DNA from 4 places in the Nonomuraea sp. NPDC050404 genome. Region 2 is predicted to be linked to each of the others. Evidence: riboswitches for the same ligand, from Rfam matches in the RefSeq annotation. Region 2 holds a riboswitch; each other region holds the start of a gene.
The links. Region 2 has a riboswitch for thiamine pyrophosphate ahead of thiD (bifunctional hydroxymethylpyrimidine kinase/phosphomethylpyrimidine kinase). Riboswitches for the same ligand answer to the same signal wherever they lie in the genome.
Positions count from the first base shown of each region.

Region 1: another riboswitch for thiamine pyrophosphate. It lies ahead of AB0I81_RS09770 (cytosine permease); the one in region 2 lies ahead of thiD (bifunctional hydroxymethylpyrimidine kinase/phosphomethylpyrimidine kinase).
Region 3: another riboswitch for thiamine pyrophosphate. It lies ahead of thiC (phosphomethylpyrimidine synthase ThiC); the one in region 2 lies ahead of thiD (bifunctional hydroxymethylpyrimidine kinase/phosphomethylpyrimidine kinase).
Region 4: another riboswitch for thiamine pyrophosphate. It lies ahead of AB0I81_RS22050 (FAD-dependent oxidoreductase); the one in region 2 lies ahead of thiD (bifunctional hydroxymethylpyrimidine kinase/phosphomethylpyrimidine kinase).

Region 1 is NZ_JBFAKB010000003.1:290,075-294,761, reverse strand. It holds gene AB0I81_RS09775 (methylated-DNA--[protein]-cysteine S-methyltransferase) at 13-585, shown strand; gene AB0I81_RS09770 (cytosine permease) at 677-1,993, opposite strand; TPP riboswitch at 1,984-2,097, opposite strand; gene AB0I81_RS09765 (rhodanese-like domain-containing protein) at 2,220-2,543, opposite strand; gene AB0I81_RS09760 (helix-turn-helix domain-containing protein) at 2,540-2,929, opposite strand; gene AB0I81_RS09755 (MFS transporter) at 3,050-4,459, shown strand; gene AB0I81_RS09750 (DNA-formamidopyrimidine glycosylase family protein) at 4,518-4,687, opposite strand, start outside.
Region 2 is NZ_JBFAKB010000040.1:57,476-62,162, reverse strand. It holds gene AB0I81_RS57280 (carbon starvation CstA family protein) at 1-1,313, shown strand, start outside; gene AB0I81_RS57275 (TenA family protein) at 1,315-1,974, opposite strand; gene thiD (bifunctional hydroxymethylpyrimidine kinase/phosphomethylpyrimidine kinase) at 1,980-2,786, opposite strand; TPP riboswitch at 2,780-2,875, opposite strand; gene AB0I81_RS57265 (ATP-dependent DNA ligase) at 2,934-3,881, shown strand; gene AB0I81_RS57260 (M28 family metallopeptidase) at 4,015-4,687, shown strand, end outside.
Region 3 is NZ_JBFAKB010000035.1:2,889-7,575, forward strand. It holds gene AB0I81_RS54235 (cellulose binding domain-containing protein) at 1-968, opposite strand, end outside; gene AB0I81_RS54240 (universal stress protein) at 1,076-1,912, opposite strand; gene AB0I81_RS54245 (hypothetical protein) at 1,925-2,275, opposite strand; TPP riboswitch at 2,365-2,477, shown strand; gene thiC (phosphomethylpyrimidine synthase ThiC) at 2,470-4,050, shown strand; gene AB0I81_RS54255 (SDR family oxidoreductase) at 4,047-4,687, opposite strand, start outside.
Region 4 is NZ_JBFAKB010000007.1:401,350-406,036, forward strand. It holds gene AB0I81_RS22040 (thiazole synthase) at 124-879, opposite strand; gene thiS (sulfur carrier protein ThiS) at 872-1,072, opposite strand; gene AB0I81_RS22050 (FAD-dependent oxidoreductase) at 1,069-2,316, opposite strand; TPP riboswitch at 2,306-2,422, opposite strand; gene AB0I81_RS22055 (FAD-dependent oxidoreductase) at 2,476-3,645, shown strand; gene AB0I81_RS22060 (Rv2175c family DNA-binding protein) at 3,676-4,050, shown strand; gene thiE (thiamine phosphate synthase) at 4,028-4,666, shown strand.

The DNA.
Region 1 (4,687 bases), on a different contig from region 2:
AGAGGTGGTGGCATGTCGAGTAACGACCTCGATGCCCTGTTGCGGGTGACCTCCAGCACCTATCGGGGTCAGACGCCACCCGACATCGCCTTCGGCGCCTACGAGGGCGCGGTGGGCACGCTGATGCTGGCCGTGACGGGCAAGGGCATCGCGGCGTGCAGCTTCGAGCCTGAGAACGACGTGTACGAGCTGCTGTCCCGGCATGTGGGCCGCTTCATCGGGCCCGACGCCAGACGGCTCGACCCGGTGCGCAGGGAACTGGACGCGTACTTCTCCGGGCGGCTGCGCGCGTTCGCCACGCCGGTGGACCTGACGCTGGCCACGACCTTCGCGCGTACGGTGCTGCAGAAGACGATGGCCGTCCCCTACGGCACCACCACGACGCTGGAGCAGATCGGCGAGAGCATCGGCAGGCCGCGCGCGCTGCGGGCGATCGGCAACGCGCTGGCCTCCAACCCCGTCTGCGTGATCGTGCCCTGCCACCGGGTGGTGCGCGAGGACGGCGCGCTCGGCGACTACGCCGGCGGCCAGTCCGCCAAGCAGCACCTGCTCAACGTCGAACGCCGCACCGCCACCGCGGGCTGAGCGCCCGCCGGGGCGGCTCAGCGCCGCCACAACGGGCTGAGCGTCGGCTGGGGCTCAGCGTCGCCACAACGGGCCGACCACCGACTGGGGCTCAGCGCCGCCGCCGCAGCAGCAGGCCGAGGAGCAGCGTCACCAGTCCGGCCACCAGAGCCGCGCCCAGGGCCCCGTTCATCCACGTCTGCCGGGTGAAGCCGATGGCCTCCCGCGCGCCGGCCCAGAAGGCATCCCAGGCCGCCACGGACGGCGTCGAGGTCGTCAGCCAGTAGGCCACGAAGCCCAGCGCCCACGGGATCAGCATGGCCCAGCGCGAGGGCGCGTCGTGCGCGGTGTTCCAGCGACCGGCCCCGCCCAGCACGAAGTAGTCCACCGCGAGCACCGCGAACATCGGCACGAACACCGCCCCGATCACGCCCAGGAACGCGCTGTAGGACGTCACGTCCACGATCAGCGCGATCGCGACGGTGAGCACGCCGATGGCCACGGAGAACACCCGCCGGTCCATGCGCGGCATCAGGTTCTGCAGCGAGACCGTGGTGGAGTAGACGTTGGCGAAGGACTGGTCGGTCTCGCGCAGCACCAGGATGCCGAAGAACAACGCGCCCAGCGGCGCAGCGACGAACGGTCCGAAGACGGCGGCCGGGTCGGAGGAGCCCGCGATCGCCACCGCGTACACGCCCAGTCCCAGGCAGGCCACCTGCGCCAGCGTGTAGCCGCCGACCACGCCGGTGAAGGCGGCGGCGCTGGAACGGGAGTGCCTGGCGAAGTCGGCCGCCATCGGCACCCAGGACACCGACAGCGCGATCACGTAGTCCACCGCGGCCGGGAAGGCGCTCCACGACCCGCCGGTGTGCGCGGGGGCCTCGCGCAGGAACACCACCGTGAACCAGACCATCGAGATGATCACGCCGATGGTGACGTACCGGCGCAGCACCCGGATCGACCCGAGCGGCCAGATCGTCAGCGCGGTGGTCAGCACGCCCGCCACGATCACCCACACCTGGTACGGCACCGCGCCGAAGATCGCGCTGGCCCCCATCGCGATCACCCAGAGCTCGAAGGCCCCCCAGCCGAGCATCTGCACGATGTTCAGCACCGTAGGCAGATAGGAGATCCTGGCCCCGAACAGCCCCCGCAGCAGCACCATCGACGGCTGCCCCGTGCGCGTGCCCGGGATGGCGGAAAGGCCCACCATGGCCGTGCCGATCAGGCTGCCGACCACGGTGGCCACGAGCGCCGCGGACAGGCTGAGCGGGGCGTTCCCGAGCGGGTTGAGCAGAAACATGGCCCCGGAGAAGCCGAGGAGGCTGACGCCCAGGTTCGCCCAGAGCGCACCCTGGTCGAGCACGCCCAGCGTCTTCGGCGGCCTGCCTTCGAGTGTCAGCGGAACTTCGTCGGCGACGCGCGCCATCGCACACTCCCTACGCCGGCATTACCCGGACAGGTTCAGGCGGTCGGCAGCGGATCACTTGCTGCCCTCTCAGCCCGGCACCCCGAGCTCCCGCGACTATCTGAAGTTTGCGCCCTCATCATGCCTCAATGGCGGCTGAACCGCCATAGAGGGCGCCTTCACGTACTTTAAGCGACGTACTTTGTGCGGCCTTTGTGCGGCGTAGGGGCCGCTGCCCTGTCCCGCTTTATGCGACGTAGGGCTGCTGGCCCGTCTCGCTGACCATCGGGCGGCTGGCGGACTCCCACGACTGCATGCCGCCGCCGACGTTGACCGCGTCGCGCCCGAGCCGGTTGAGCCAGGCCGCGACCTGCATGGACCGCCCGCCCACCCGGCACACGACGTAGATCTTCCGGTCCTCGGGGACCTCCTCGACCCGGCCCTGGATCTGGGTCATCGGGATGTGCACGGCGTCGGGGGCGTGCCCGGCCAGCCATTCGTCCTGCTCGCGGACGTCGAGCAGGTAGGCGTCGGCGGGAACGGCGCCGGCCTCGATCTCAGGAACGGTCATGCCTCCATCATCTCGTGCCTGGCGTCGTAGGCGGCACGTGCCGCCGCTATCTGCTCCTGGTGCGCCTCCGTCCACGTGACCAGAGGCTTGATGGTCTGGTGCAGGGTACGGCCGAGCGGCGTCAGCGCGTAGTCCACCCTGGGCGGCACGACGGGATACACCGTGCGGCTGACCAGGCCGTCGCGTTCGAGCTGGCGCAGGGTGACGCTGAGCATGCGCTGGCTGATGCCGTCGATCTCGCGGCGGAGCTGGGTGAAGCGCAGGCTCTGGCAGTCGAGCAGGGCGATCACCAGCAGCGACCACTTGTCCGCGATGCGGTCGAGTATCTGACGGACCTCGCAGTCCTGCCGGACATCCCACTGGCGCACGTCGTAGTCGTCATCCATGGTGCCTTCGCAGTAACTGAGTGACCTCAAAGTGCCGTCTTCCATGAAATTCCATGTTGACGCATGATTTGGACGGTTACAAGAGAGAACCGACCTACTATTCGTAACCGGGGGTTTGTTGTGCCTACATCCGCCCGCTCATGGGGCGTACTGATCGTTCTGTGCGGGGCCATCTTCCTTGAGGGCATCGACGTGGCCATGCTGAACATCGCGCTCCCGTCGATCCGGGCCGACCTGGGGCTGTCCACGGGCATGCTGAGCGGGGTCGTGAGCGCGTACGTGCTGGGGTACGGCGGTTTCATGCTGCTCGGCGGCCGGGCGGCCGACCTGCTGGGACGGCGCAGGATGTTCCTGCTGTGGCTGACGGTGTTCCTGGTCTTCTCCGGTCTGGGCGGTTTCGCGCAGGACGGCTGGGTGTTGCTGGTCGCCAGGTTCGTCACCGGGGTGGCCGCCGCGTTCATGACGCCCGCCGGCCTGTCCCTGATCACCACGAACTTCCCCGAGGGCAGGCAGCGCAACCAGGCCCTGCTCATCTACGCGGGCACGGCCGCGGGTGGTTTCGCGCTCGGGCTGGTGATCGGCGGCCTGCTGACCGCGTTCGGCTGGCGCTGGGTGTTCTTCGCCCCCGTCCTGCTGGCACTGGTCATCCTGCTGGCCGCGATCCCGCTGCTCAAGGAGCCGGTCGGGGAGCGTCCGGGGGCGCGCTCCTTCGACGTGGCGGGCGCGGTGAGCATCACGGGAGCGATGATGCTGCTGGTCTACGGCGTCGTACGCCTTGAGCACGTCTCCGACGGCCCGCTGCTGACCGTGACCGCCTTCGCCGGCGGCCTGGCCCTGCTGGCGGCCTTCGTGGCCATCGAACGCCGCACCGCCCATCCCCTGGTCCGGCTCGGGATCCTGCGCTCGGGCCCGCTGGTCCGGGCGAACCTGATGGCCGCCCTGCTCACCGCCTCGTTCTTCGGCTTCCAGTTCCTGCTCACCCTCTACCTCCAGGAGTTGCGCGGCTGGTCCGCCATCCAGACGGGCCTGGCCCTGCTGGCGGCGGCCGCCGACGTGGTGCTGGCCCCGACGCTCACGCCCTGGCTGGTCAACCGGTACGGCAACGCCAAGGTCGTGCTCGGCGGCCTGCTGTCCGGCCTGCTGGCCTACGCGTTGTTCCTCGGCGTCGGCCTGGACTGGACGTACGCGGCCATGTTGCCGTCGATGTTGCTGATCGGCCTGATGTTCGCCTTCGTCTACGGCCCGCTGACGATCGCGGCCACGGACGGCATCGCCGCGCACGAGCAGGGCCTGGCCGGCGGGATGATCAACACCTCGTTCCAGTTCGGCGCGGCCCTGGGACTGTCGATGGTGACCGCGGTGAACGTGGCGGCCCTGGGCGCCGCGACGGGCGCGGAGGCCGGACTGTCCGCGATCCGCATGGCCCTGCTGGTCCCCGCCACCGCGACACTGCTGGCCGCGATCATCGCCATCGTCGGCCTGCGCGCACGCACCCGCGCCTCAACGGAACCGGCACTCAGCACAACCTGAGCGACAGCGGCCACTTGAGCAGCGGTGGCTGCTTGAGCGGCGGCTACTTGAGCGGCGGCTACTTGAGGAGCTTGGACAGGCGGCGGTCGGCCAGCGGCTTGCCGCCTGTCTGGCACGTGGGGCAGTACTGCAGCGAGGAGTCGGCGAACGAGACCTCCCTGATCGTGTCGCCGCACACGTCGCAGGGCTGCCCCGCCCGGTTGTGCACACGCAGCCCCGACTTCTTCT
Region 2 (4,687 bases):
CGGTGTGGATGTTGCTCGCGCCGCGCGACTACCTGTCCACGTTCATGAAGATCGGCACCATCGTGCTGATCGCCATCGGCATCGCGGTCACCGCCCCGCCCCTGCAGACCACGGCCTTCACCGACTTCGCCTTCAACGGCGAGGGCCCGGTCTTCGCCGGGTCGTTGTTCCCGTTCGTGTTCATCATCATCGCCTGCGGGGCGCTGTCGGGCTTCCACTCGCTCATCTCCTCCGGCACGACGCCCAAGATGATCCAGAAGGAGTCCCAGGTACGGATGATCGGCTACGGCTCCATGCTCATGGAGTCGTTCGTGGCCGTCATGGCGATCACGGCGGCCTGCGTGCTGACCCCCGGCCTCTACTTCGCGATGAACTCCCCGGCCGGCGTCGTCGGGGCCACCGTGCAGACCGCCGCGGAGGCGGTCACCAACATGGGCTTCGTCATCACGCCCGAGCAACTGCAGGCCGCGGCGGCGGCCGTACAGGAGGAGACGCTGATCGCCAGGACGGGCGGCGCGCCCACGCTGGCCGTCGGCATCTCGCAGATCTTCTCCGGATTCCTCGGGGGTGCGGGGCTGCAGGCGTTCTGGTACCACTTCGCGATCATGTTCGAGGCGCTGTTCATCCTCACGACCGTGGACGCCGGAACCCGGGTCGGCCGGTTCATGCTCCAGGACACGCTCGGCAACCTGTGGAAGCCGATCTCCCGGGTGAGCTGGTGGCCGGGGCTGGTCATCACCAGCGGCGTGGTCGTCGCGGCCTGGGGATACTTCCTCTACCAGGGCGTCAACGACCCGCTCGGCGGCATCAACCAGCTCTTCCCGCTGTTCGGCATCGCCAACCAGCTCCTGGCGGCCGTGGCGCTCACCGTCGCCACGACCCTGCTGATCAAGAGCGGCCGGCTCAAGTGGGCCTGGGTGACCGGGGTGCCGCTGGCCTGGGACGCGGCGGTCACGCTGACCGCCAGCTACCAGAAGGTGTTCTCGCCCGACCCCACGCTCGGCTTCTTCGCCCAGCGCGACCGCTACCAGACGGCGCTGGACCAGGGACAACTGCTCGCGCCGGCCAAGACGACCGGCGCGATGCAGCAGATCGTGGTCAACTCCACCGTGGACGGCATCCTGGCGGCGCTGTTCGCGATCCTGATCATCGTGGTCATCCTCGACGCTGCCCGCGTGTGGATCAAGGCGATCAGGTCGCCGGAGCCGCTGCCCAGCACCGAGGCGCCGTTCGAGGAGTCCAAGATCTACGCGCCGGCCGGCCTCATCGCCACCCGCGAGGAGAAGGAGATGATGGCCTCCAAAGCCCCCTGACTCAGGGCGCGAGCCACTGCGCCGTGGGCCAGGTCTCGCGCCGCCACGCGCTGTCCCAGAACATCCACTCGTACGCCGCCGCCCTGCCGTACGCCCGGTCCATCGCCTCGCGGGTGTCCGGATCGGCGGTGGCGGCGAGCCGGTCGGCGATCGCCCTGGCCTGCTCGGCGGAGGCCGCGAAGGCCGGGTCGGAGTAGGTGGAGATCCACCTGCCGTAGGGGTGGTCGGACGTGTCCCCGGCCCGCTTGAGCAGCGCCGTACCGACGTCCTGGTAGATCCAGAAGCACGGCAGCACAGCCGCCGCGATCACCGGATAGGGCGCGGTGAGCGCCGTGGCCTGCAGGAACGACGAGTACGCCAGGCACGTCGGTGACGTGGCGAGGTCCGGGTCCTCGATGTAGGCGGCGTGCAGCAGGCGCTCGGCGGCCAGCGCGGTGTGCGCGCTCTGCGCCCAGAACGCGGCGTCGGCCGGGTCGGTGGCGCGGGCCGAGGCCGTGGCCAGCGCCTTGCTGTACGCCTCCAGGTAGCGGGCGTCCTGCACCATGTAGAACCCGAACCGGTCGCGGTCGAGGGTGCCGTCGCCCAGGGCGCGGATGAACGGGTGCTCGTGGATGGCGGTCATCAGGTCGGCTGTGCGCAGCCACATGTCTTCGCAGAACATCGTGCTCATTTCCAGATCGCGTGGAAGTGGTGGACGGGCCCGTGACCATGCCCGACGTCCAGGTCGTCGGCGGCGAGCAGCGCCCCCGTGAGGTACTGCTTGGCCGCCCGCACCGCGCCCGGCCAGTCGTCGTGACGCGGGCGCAGCGCCGCGATCGCCGAGGACAACGTGCAGCCGGTGCCGTGGGTGTTGCGGGTATCCACGCGCGGCGCGGCCAGCTCGACCGTGCCCTCGGGCGTCGCCAGCACGTCCACGCACGTGTCGCCGTCCAGATGACCACCCTTGAGCAGCACCTGCCGCGCCCCCAGCGCACGCAGCCGCCCGGCCTGCGCGCGCATCTCCGCCAGGCTCCCGGCCGGCGCCTCCCCGAGCAGGTCCGCCGCCTCGGGCAGGTTCGGGGTGATCAGGTCGGCGCGGGGCAACAACGTCTCACGCAACGCGGTCACGGCATCGGCGGGCAGCAGCCGGTCACCGCTCTTGGCCACCATGACGGGATCGAGCACCACGTACGCGGGCCCGTACACGTCCAGCGCCCCGGCCACCGCCTTGATCAGCTCGGCGTTGCCCAGCATGCCGATCTTCACGGCGTCCGCCGGCACGTCGGTCAGCAACGTGTCGAGCTGCTGGGCGACGAACTCGGCGGGCACCTCGTGGATGCCGGTCACGCCCGTGGTGGTCTGCGCCACCAGCGCGGTGACCACCGTCATGCCGTACGCGCCGAGCGCGGAGAAGGTCTTCAGGTCGGCCTGGATGCCGGCGCCGCCGCTGGGATCGGTGCCCGCGATGGACAGAACTCTGGGAACAGCGCTCAAGGCTGCGACGTCCCTTCGCTAGTGCGAACTAGATCAGGTTCGACGGGTGTGATCTCAGCCCGGCCGTCCGGGCACCCCGCGTCAGCGGCCCACTGTAACAGCCGCCGGTAGTTGACCACACGTTCGAGTGTCGGCATTGTGGGGCGGGTGGCCGCTGATGAGACGCGTGACGGTGTCGCCCTGAGCAATCTCGACCAGCCGCTGTTCGACGGTGCCGAGGCCACCAAGCGTGACCTGGTCGACTACCTCGACGCCGTGCACGATCGCATCATCCCCGCGCTGCGCGAGCGCCCGCTGTCGGTCATCCGGGTGCGGCCCGGGCAGCAGCCGTTCATGCAGAAGAACCTGCCCAAGTACGCCCCCGACTGGGTGAAGTCGGTGTCCCTGTGGGCGGAGGCGTCGCGCAGGCAGGTGACGTACGCGCTCTGCGAGGACAGGAAGACGCTGCTGTGGTTCGCCAACCAGCGGGCCGTCGAATACCACCCGGCGCTGTACGCCGGCGACAAGCCCACCCACCTCATCCTCGACCTTGACCCGCCCGAGCACGACGACTCCTTCTTGCTGGCGGTGCGCGGCGCGTTCCTGGTCAGGCAGGCGCTGGAGGAGGCCGGGCTGGCGGGCGCGGTGAAGACGAGCGGGGCCAAGGGCGTGCACGTGTTCGTGCCCGTCACCGGGGACACGGGCATGGAGGACCTGGCGGCGGCCACCCGCGCGGTGGCCGCGCGCGCCGAGCGCATCGATCCGGCGCTGGCCACCACGGCGTTCATCCGCGAGGACCGCGAGGGCAAGGTGTTCCTCGACTCCACCCGCGCCGGCGGCGCGACCGTGGTGGCCGCCTACAGTCCCCGCATCCGACCTGGGGTTCCCGTCTCCTTCCCGGTGGCCTGGGCGGACCTGGACCGGGTGGCGCCGAGGGACTTCACGTTGCGTACGGCGCCGGGGTTGCTGGGCGGGGCCGATCCCTGGGGTGAGCACATGCCCGCGCCGCAGCGGCTGCCCGCCGATCTGGTCGAGGAGGGGCACACGATTCCGGTCGCCCGCGTACAGGCGATGCATGAGGGGAAGAGGCGCGCCCGCGCTCGCCGCGAGAAGTGATCTATCCCCGGATGATGTCCGGAATTTGCCACAATAGTGGGTCTTCCCGCTGATTCCTTGGCGGGTTACTTTCGGGCAATCGGCGACTCGGGGGGTTGCACGCCGCGATTCCCATCGTCCTGGGGGGACCCGTATGCGAAGAATCGTCATCGCGCTGATCACAGCACTCGCCTTAGCAGTGGCCATGGCCGCGCCGGCCAACGCGGGCGGTCTCGACGACGTGTTCGCCAAGTTGCTCGTCAAGCAGGTCAAGGGAGCCAACGCCAAGAAGCACCTCGATGCCTTACAGGCCATAGCCACCGCCAACGGCGGCAACCGCGCGGCCGGCAGCCCCGGCTACGACGCCTCCGTCGACTACGTGGCCGGCAAACTGCGCAAGGCCGGATTCAAGGTCACGCTGAACCCGATCAACTTCGTCGAGAGCTGGTCGGAGAACTCTCCGCCGGTCCTCCAAATCACCGCACCCACCCCGAAGACGTACGTGCCGGGCACGGACTTCGTCACCTTCGAGCCCTCACCGGCCGGCGACGTGACCGCGCAGGTCCAGGGCGTGGACCTGACGCTGCCGCCCGCTCCGGTACCCAGCTCCACCAGCGGCTGTGAGGCGTCGGACTTCGCCGGCTTCGTGCCCGGCCGGATCGCGCTCATCCAGCGTGGCACCTGCCCCTTCGTACAGAAGGTGGACAATGCGGCCGCCGCCGGAGCCTCCGGGCTGATCGTCTTCAACGAGGGCCAGCCGGGACGCACCGACCCCTTCCCGCTGAACATCGGCGAGTGGCGGGCCGGCATCCCCATGGTGTTCGCCA
Region 3 (4,687 bases), on a different contig from region 2:
AGGCCGTTCCACGAGACGTTGCGCACGCTCACCGAGGACCCGCTCCCGCCCAGCGTGCCGCCCCAGATCTGGGTGATCCGCTGACCGTTGGCGAACGTCCACGACACCGTCCACGCGCTGATCGGCGTCGTACCGGTGTTCTTGACGGTGACCTCGCCCTGGAACCCGCCCTGCCACTGCCCGGTCGCCTTGTACGTGGCCGTGCAACCTCCCGTAGGCGGCGGGGTGATGGTCGGGGTGATGGTGGGGGTGGGGGTGCCGGGGTCGGTGCCGGCGAGTGCGTTGACCAGGGGCGTGTACCACTTGTCGGACATCTTCTGATCGCCCGCGGCGTTCGGGTGCACCCCGTCGTAGGTGTCGGTGCCCGTGCTGAAGCCCGTCCACTGGTCCACCACCGTGATCGGCGACTGCGCGGTCGTGGTGGCCGCGGCCCAGGCGGGGATGGCGTTGTTGAAGTTCACCGTGCGCTGGGCGCACTCTCCGCAGCTGGACGGGTTCATAGGGATGATCTTGGCGACGAGGATCTTCATGTTGGGATTGCTGGCCCGCATCTGGTTCACCATCGTGGTGAACGCGCTGAGGATCGTCGCCGGCGCGATGTTGCTCCACACGTCGTTGGTGCCGAAATGCATGAGTACGACGTCGGGCCGGGTGGCGGACAACCAGCCGGTCAACAGGTTCTGGTTGGCCACGTTGGTGGCCAGGTAGCCGCCGTGCCCCTCGTTGTCGCCGTCGTGCGCCACTCCGCAGCCCTGCGGCGGAAGGGTCCCGACGAAGTCGATGTTGGTGTGGCCGGAGCTCTGGAGGCGGTTCCAGAGCATCGCCCGCCAGCAGCCGGGGGATCCGGTGATCGAGTCGCCCAAGGGCATGATCCTGGTGGCGGCGGCGCTGGCCGTGGCGGTGGTGGCGAATAACACCGCCGCGGCCAGTGCCACCAGCGCGGCCAGCACGGAGCCGGTCTTGCGCATCGTCTGCTCTCCCGTCGTAAGCCTGCGCAGATCGTAAAATCGGCGGCCGTACGCGGGAAGGAGGCGATCAAGTCGGAGCCTCTGACCAGGGCGGACGAATGTAACTTTCAGCCGCGTACCACGGCCAATGGGCAGGGCGCGTGGTGCAGGAGGGCCTGGCTGATGGAGCCGATCAACATCCCGGCCAGCTGCCCATGCCCCCGCGACCCCACGACCAGCAGATCGGCCCGTACCGCGGCCTCCTTCAGCACCTCCATCGGATGCCCGCGCACGACCTCGGCCACCACCTGCACCCCGGGATGCCGTTTCCGGTGCTCGGCCAGCGACTCCTCCAGGGCTCCGACCGTGTCCCGTTCGCGCTCGGGGGAGGCCGCCTCGAAGCCGCCCGCCTGGGGCCAGGCCCAGGCCCGGACGGCGCGCACCCGTGCGCCCCGCAACGCGGCCTCGGTGAAGGCGAATTCGAGCGCCCGCTCGGCGCCCGGCGAGCCGTCGGCCCCGGCCACGATCTCGCCGCGCGGGGAGGCGGGTGTCTCGTGAACGAGCACGACGTCCGTACGCGCGTGCGCGGCCACCCCGTGCGCGACCGACCCCACCAGCAGCCCCCGCACCCCGCCGATCCCGCGACTGCCCACGACCAGCAGTGCGCCGCCCTCGGACATCCTGATCAGCGCCGAGCGGGGGTCGCCCGGCACCAGCATGCCCTCGACGAGCACCTGCGGCCACTCACGGCGGGCGCGGTCCCTGGCCGCGTCCAGCACGGAGTGCGCGCCGTCGCGCATCCACCTGGCCACCTCGGCGTAGTGCTGGACGGCGGTGTCCTCGCTCACCCATTTGGGTACGGCGTACGCGATGGTCAGCGGAGAGTTGCGCAGCTCCGCCTCGGCCGCGGCCCAGCCGACCGCCTCCAGGCCGGTACGGGAGCCGTCGGCGCCTACGATGATCAAGACCACAGCTCCTCAGGGCAGGGCGTAACACTCCACTTCCGCCCGGCGGAACGGGATTCCGGCCGCCTGTGAGTCGCGGGTGCACGCGCGTTCGGTCTTGCTGAGCCTGAGTGTGCCACAGACGGACACGCCGGAGTATGTCCGGCAGTCGAGCGTCGAGTCGGATTTGCCGACGCGATACATCTCCCTGACCGCCGCACGGCACTTCCCCTTCCCCGTGTCGGCGTAGCGGCACTGGGCGATCAGAGTGTCGTACTGCTCCTGGCTCACTTCGTGCTGCTGCATGCCGTCACCGGCGGCGGCAGTGGCGCCGGAGGCGGTCATCACGACGAGTAGTCCAACGACAGCGGCGATTTTTCTCATGTTTCCCCTGATGGGACCGTACCGCTGACGGCGATCGCCAAACCTCGCCCGCGAGGTTTCGGGCCGGGCGGGCCGTGGGTACGATCATCGCCGACCAACGCGGGAGCCCGGTGCGGACCGGGCTGAGAGGACGGCTGACAGCCGCCGACCGCCAGAACCTGCTCCGGATAATGCCGGCGAAGGGAGTTTGCGCGATGAGCGACGCGCGCTTTTCCAAGATCTACAACGGTGACCTGCGGGTGCCCATGCGGCAGGTCAACCTGTCCAACGGCTCGTCGGTGACGCTGTACGACACCTCGGGCCCGTACACCGACCCCGCCTACGAGCCGGACCTGCGGCGCGGGCTGCCACGCCTGCGTGAGCGGTGGATCGGCGAGCGGCGCGCGGCCGGTCAGCCGGTCACGCAGGTCGGCTGCGCCCGGCGCGGGCTGGTGACCAGGGAGATGGAATTCGTGGCCGTGCGCGAGGGCGTCACGCCCGAGTTCGTACGCCAGGAGGTCGCCGCCGGCCGGGCCATCATCCCCGCGAACGTCAACCACCCCGAGTCCGAGCCGATGATCATCGGCCGCAACTTCCTCGTGAAGATCAACGCCAACATCGGCAACTCCGCGGTGACCTCCTCCATCGAGGAGGAGGTCGAGAAGATGACCTGGGCCACCAGGTGGGGCGCCGACACGATCATGGACCTGTCCACCGGAAACGACATCCATGAGACGCGCGAGTGGATCCTGCGCAACTCGCCCGTACCGGTCGGCACCGTGCCCATCTACCAGGCGCTGGAGAAGGTCAAGGGCCGGCCCGAGCTGCTGTCGTGGGAGGTCTACCGCGACACCCTGATCGAGCAGTGCGAGCAGGGCGTCGACTACGTGACCGTGCACGCGGGCGTGCGGCTGGCGTACGTGCCGCTCACCGCAGGGCGTAAGACCGGAATAGTCTCGCGCGGCGGCTCGATCATGGCCGCCTGGTGCCTGGCGCACCACCGCGAGAGCTTCCTGTACGAGAACTTCGCCGAGATGTGCGAGATCCTGGCCCGCTACGACGTGTCGTACTCGCTCGGCGATGGCCTGCGCCCCGGTTCGATCGCCGACGCCAACGACGAGGCCCAGTTCGCCGAGCTGCGCACGCTGGGCGAGCTGACGGGGATCGCGCGCGAGCACGACGTCCAGGTGATGATCGAGGGGCCGGGCCACGTGCCCATGCACAAGATCAAGGAGAACGTGGACCTGCAGCGCGAGCTCTGCGACGACGCGCCGTTCTACACGCTGGGCCCGCTCGTGACGGACGTCGCGCCCGGCTACGATCACATCACCTCGGGCATCGGGGCCGCCATGATCGGCTGGTTCGGCACCGCGATGCTCTGTTACGTCACGCCCAAGGAGCACCTCGGTCTGCCGGACAAGGACGACGTCAAGACGGGCGTGATCACGTACAAGATCGCCGCTCATGCCGCTGACCTGGCAAAGGGGCATCCGAAGGCGCAGGAGTGGGACGACGCGCTGTCCGACGCGCGCTTCGAGTTCCGCTGGGAGGACCAGTTCGACCTGTCGCTAGACCCCGACACGGCGCGCGCCTTCCACGACGAGACGCTGCCCGCCGCGCCGGCCAAGACCGCGCACTTCTGCTCGATGTGCGGGCCGAAGTTCTGCTCCATGCGGATCAGCCACGAGATCAGGGACGCGGGCTACGCGGAGAAGGCCGCCGAGATCAGGGATGCGGGCTACGCGGAGAAAGCCGCCGAATTCAGGAGGCTCGGCGGCAATCTCTACGTCGACTAACCGGGTAGCGTCTCCCCGCCGATCGGGGCCAGGATCTCGCCCGTGTAGTACGACGACAGCCGGTTGGAGGCGAAGAACACGTACGAGGGGGCGATCTCGTCCGGATCGGCGGCCCGCCCCATCGGGACCTGTTCGCCGAACTTCGCCACCTTCTCCTCCGGCATGGTCGCCGGGATCAGCGGCGTCCACACCGGCCCGGGTGCCACGGCGTTGATCCTGATCCCGCGATCGACCAGGTTCTGCGCCATGGAGTAGGTGAAGGCGTTGATGGCGCCCTTGGTGGCGGAGTAGTCGATGAGCGTCTTGTTGCCGCGCAGCCCGTTGATCGAGGAGGTGTTGACGATGGCCGCGCCCTCGCGCATGTGCGCGAGCGCGGCCTTCGTGACGTGGAAGAAACTGTGGATGTTGACCGCGAACGTGCGCTCCCACTGCTCGTCGGACAACTCCTCCAGACCGTTCACCGGCTGCTGGTAGGCCACGTTGTTCACCAGCACGTCCAGCCCGCCCAGCTCCGAGACGGTCTGTTCCACGACGGAGCCGCAGTGGGCGCGTTCTCCCAGGTCGCCGGGCAGCAACACGCAGCGCCGCCCGGCCGCCTCGACGAGCTTCCCGGTGTGGGCGGCGTCGTCGTGCTCGC
Region 4 (4,687 bases), on a different contig from region 2:
AACCGATGCGGAGACGTTCTCGTTGGAACGTCCCCGCACCTGGTGAGCCTGACCAGCGACCACTCGCGTCACAGGGTGCCGGATCCGCTTCGCCGTCGGCGTGGCGTCATCGGCTCCCGGCTTTCACGGGCTCATTGGGGAGGATGCCTCGGCGTAGCGGCGGCGCGGGATGCGGCCCGCCTGGCGCGCCAGGCGGCCGGCCGCCACGGCCCCCTTCATGGCCGCCGCCATGAGGTCCGGCCGCTGCGCCCGGGTGACGGCCGTGGCGAGCAGCACGGCGTCGCAGCCCAGCTCCATCGCCAGGGCCGCGTCGCTGGCCGTGCCGATGCCCGCGTCGAGGATCACCGGCACGGTGGCGGCCTCCACGATGAGCTCGATGTTGTGCGGGTTGCGGATGCCAAGACCGGAGCCGATCGGCGCGCCCAGCGGCATCACGGCCGCGCAGCCCGCCTGTTCCAGCCGCCGCGCCAGCGCCGGGTCGTCGCCGATGTAGGGCAGCACCACGAACCCGTCGGCCACCAGCCGCTCGGCCGCGTCGAACGTCTCGATCGGGTCGGGCAGCAGCGTGCGCTCGTCGGCGATGACCTCCAGCTTGAGCCAGTTGGTGCCCAGGGCCTCCCTTGCCAGCCGGGCCGTCAGCACGGCCTCGCCCGCGGTGAAGCAGCCCGCCGTGTTCGGCAGCACCTTGATGTCGCGCTCGCGCAGCACGTCCAGCACCGAGCCGCGGGCGCCGGGGTCGAGCCTGCGCATCGCCACCGTCGTGAGCTCGGTGCCCGACGCCGCCAGCGCCTGGTCGAGCACCTCCAGCGAGGGCGCGCCGCCGGTTCCCATGATGAGCCGGGAGGAGAACTTCTCCCCGGCGATGATCAGATCATCCACCTTGCACCGCCGTCAGAACCTCCACGCGGTCACGGTCGCTCAGCGCCGTCGTCTCCCAGGCGCCGCGTGTGACCACCTCGTCGTTCAGTGCCACGGCCACTCCGGTGGTCGCCGCGGTCAGTGTGCGTACGGCCTGCGCCACGGTCATGCCGTCGGCGACCTCGTGCGCGGCCCCGTTGATGCTAATAATCATGAAATTTCCCGAAATCTTGCCGGCGCGCACCACGCCGCCAGCTCGCTCTCCTCGCCCGTCAGGGCGCCCAGCAGGATCTCCGTCGTGAGCGGGGCGAGCAGCACGCCGCCCCGGTGGTGTCCCGTCGCGTACGCCAGCCCCGGCGTGCCCGATGGCCCGATGAGCGGCAGGTTGTCGGGCGTGCCCGGCCGCAGCCCCGCCACCACGTCGGCCACCTCCAGCTCGGTGACGCCCGGCACCAGCTCCCTGGCGTCGCGCAGCAGCTCGTACAGGCCGCCCGCGGTGACCCTGGTGTCGAAGCCCATCTCCTCCTGGGTCGCGCCGACGACGAGCTCGCCGTCGCCTCGGGGGACCAGGTAGACGGACGAGCCGTGTACGGTGCCGCGTACACATCGGCTGAGCAGCGGCTGCGGGGAACGCAACCGCATGATCTGCCCCTTCACCGGCCGCACCGGCACCTCGGCCAGCCCGGCACTCCACGCCCCTGCGGCCACGACGACCCGCTCGCCCTGCACTTCACGCTGGTCGGCGTCGGCCAGGCGTACCCCCACGACTCGGCCGTCCTCGCGCAGCAGCTCGGTCGCGCGGGCCCGCACCAGGGGGACGCTGAGGCGTTCGAGCGCGGCCAGCAGGGCGGACGTCACGCGGCGCGGATCCACCCACGCGTCGCCGGGCGCCAGCAGGCCGCCACGCACCGAGGGGGCCAGCATGGGCTCCAGGCGCCGGCACTCGCGCCCGGTCAGCCGCTGGACCGGCAGGCCGAGCTTGTCCATGTAGCCCGCCAGCTCATCCAGCGCCGCCAGGTCGTCGGTCCCGAAGGCGACGTCCAGCGTCCCGTCCGAGCGCAGGTCCAGCCCGCGCGCCGGATCGCCACCGGAGCCACCGCTGAAGCCGTCACCGGAAACGCCGCCGATCCCACCGCCGGGCTCGCGCACCGGATCGCCGTCGGGGCCACTGCCGGATTCGCCGCCGGATTCGCCGCCGGATTCGCCGCCGGGGTCGAGGCCGGCGTCGGTGGTCAGTTCGGCGGCGAAGGCGGGCCAGCGGCGCAGCGCGGCCACCCCCAGCCGCAGCAGCGGCGTCTCGGTGTAGGTCACCTCGCTGACCGGGGCCAGCATCCCCGCCGCCGCGTACGAGGCCCCGGTGCCGGGAGCCGGGTCAACCACGGTGACCGGCCGCCCCGCGCGGGCCATCCGCCAGGCCACGGAGAGCCCGACGACCCCGCCACCCACGATCACATCCACATGCGCTCCCTTCGCCGGCATGATCCGGATCAGGTGTCTTGCGGTCGAAGGCCCGGTAAAGCCTTCCTCTCAGCCCGGTAATGGCCGGACTCCCGCGCGTCTTACGTACCTCAGCCTACGGCCTCGGTTCGATGCGCACGCACCGCCCCCGTTATGGTCATGAACGTGAACCAAGTCGTGGTGGTGGGAGCGGGCCTGGCCGGGGTGCGTACGGTCGAGGTCCTGCGCGGGCGCGGCCACACCGGCCGCATCACGCTGATCGGTCAGGAACGCCATCGCCCCTACGACCGCCCGCCCCTGTCCAAGGCCGTGCTCAAGGGCGAGGCCGACACCAGCTTCGTCGACACCGACCTCGACGCCCTGGGGGTCGACTTCCTGCCGGGCGTCGGCGCCAAGTCGTTGCGGGCCGGCGTCGTGGAGACCACCGAGGGCGAGATCGCCTACGACGGCCTGGTCATCGCCACCGGCGCCGACCCGATCAGGCTGCCGGGCGACGGCCTCCAGCACGTGCTGCGCACCCTCGACGACGCCCACGAACTGCGCGCCGTGCTCGTTCCCGGTGCCCGCGTGACGATCATCGGTGCCGGCTGGATCGGCGCGGAGGTGGCCACCGCCGCGCGCCGCGCCGGCTGCGCCGTGACGGTCGTCGAGAGCGCCCCGACCCCGCTGGCCACCGCCGTCGGCACCGAGATCGGAGCCCGTACCCGGCACTGGTACGACGGCATCGACCTGCGGCTGAACACCATGGTCGACTCCGTGGACGAGGGCGGCGTGCGGCTGGTGGGCGGCGAGTTCGTCGAGTCCCACGTGGTGGTCACCGGCATCGGCGTGCGCCCGGCCGTCGAATGGCTGGCCGGCGCCGACATCGACCTGCACAACGGCGTCGTCACCGACGAGCACCTGCGTACCTCCCTGCCGGGTGTCGTCGCGGTCGGCGACTGCGCCGCCTGGTGGTCGCGCCGCTGGGGGACCAGGCTCAGGGTGGAGCACTGGGACACCGCCCTCAACGCCCCCGAGGTCGCAGCCGCGTCGTTGCTGGGGGAGGAGGCGGTGTACGACCCGGTGCCGTACTTCTGGTCGGAGCAGTTCGGCCACATGATGCAGTACACCGGCCACCACCCGGCGGGCGAGCGGCTCATCTACCGGGGCGACCCGGAGGGAAAATGGTCGGCCGTCTGGCTCACCGCCGACGATGTCGTGGCCGCGGTGCTGGCCGTGGACCGGCCCCGCGACTACGTGCAGGGACGCCGGATCATCGCCTCCGGCGGGCGTCTGGACGCGGAACGCCTGGTAGATCCAGAAGTACCCCTACGGGATTGTGTTGTTTGAGCAAGCACGGCATGTGGTAGTTGTGGTTTCGTGACGCTTTCTGTTGCACAGATCGACCGGGAGACCGACCAACTCGTGGACGAGTGGCTGACACTCCCTGAAGTGGCCTCGCGCCTTGACCTTCCGGTCGGGCGGGCCAAACAACTCCTGCGGGATCACAAGCTCCTCGGCGTACGCCGGGGCAGCGGCGGGCCACAGGTGCCCGCGGTGTTCCTCGACGGAAAGGACGTGATGAAGGGTCTGCCCGGCACACTGACCGTGTTGCTGGACGCCGGCTACGACGACGTCGAGTCGCTGCGCTGGCTCTTCACCCCTGACGAATCCCTGCCCGGCTCGCCCATCGAGGCGATCAGGGCCGGCCGTCACACCGAGGTCAAGCGGCGTGCCCAAGCCCTCGCTTTCTGACGCCCGCCTCTACCTCTGCACCGATGGCCGCCGCGACCGCGGTGACCTGGCAGAGTTCCTCGATTCGGTGCTGGCCTCCGGCGTGGACATCATCCAGCTGCGGGAGAAGGGCCTGGAGGCGCGCGAAGAACTCGCGCTCCTCGAGGTCTTCCGCGACGCCTGCGACCGGCACGGCAAGCTCCTTGCCGTCAACGACCGGGCGGACCTCGCCTACGCCGCCCGGCCCGACGTGCTCCATCTGGGGCAGGACGACCTTCCTGTGACGGTCGCGCGAGAGATACTCGGCGACGACATCGTCATCGGACGGTCCACCCACTCCGCCGCCGAGGCATCCGCCGCGGCCGTGGAGGAGGGCGTCGACTACTTCTGCTGCGGCCCCATCTGGCCCACGCCCACCAAGCCGGGCCGCCCCGCCCCCGGCCCGCCGCTGCTGCGGCACGCGGCGTCGCTGGGAGCAACGCGGCCCTGGTTCGGGATCGGCGGCATCGACCTCGACAACCTGGACGAGGTGATGTCGCACGGGGTGAGCCGGGTGGTGGTGGTACGCGCGATCACCGACGCCGACGACCCCGGCGCGGCGGCGGCGGAGTTCGCCAAGCGGCTCTCGGCCACCTGACCCGAGGCGCCCGCCCAACCC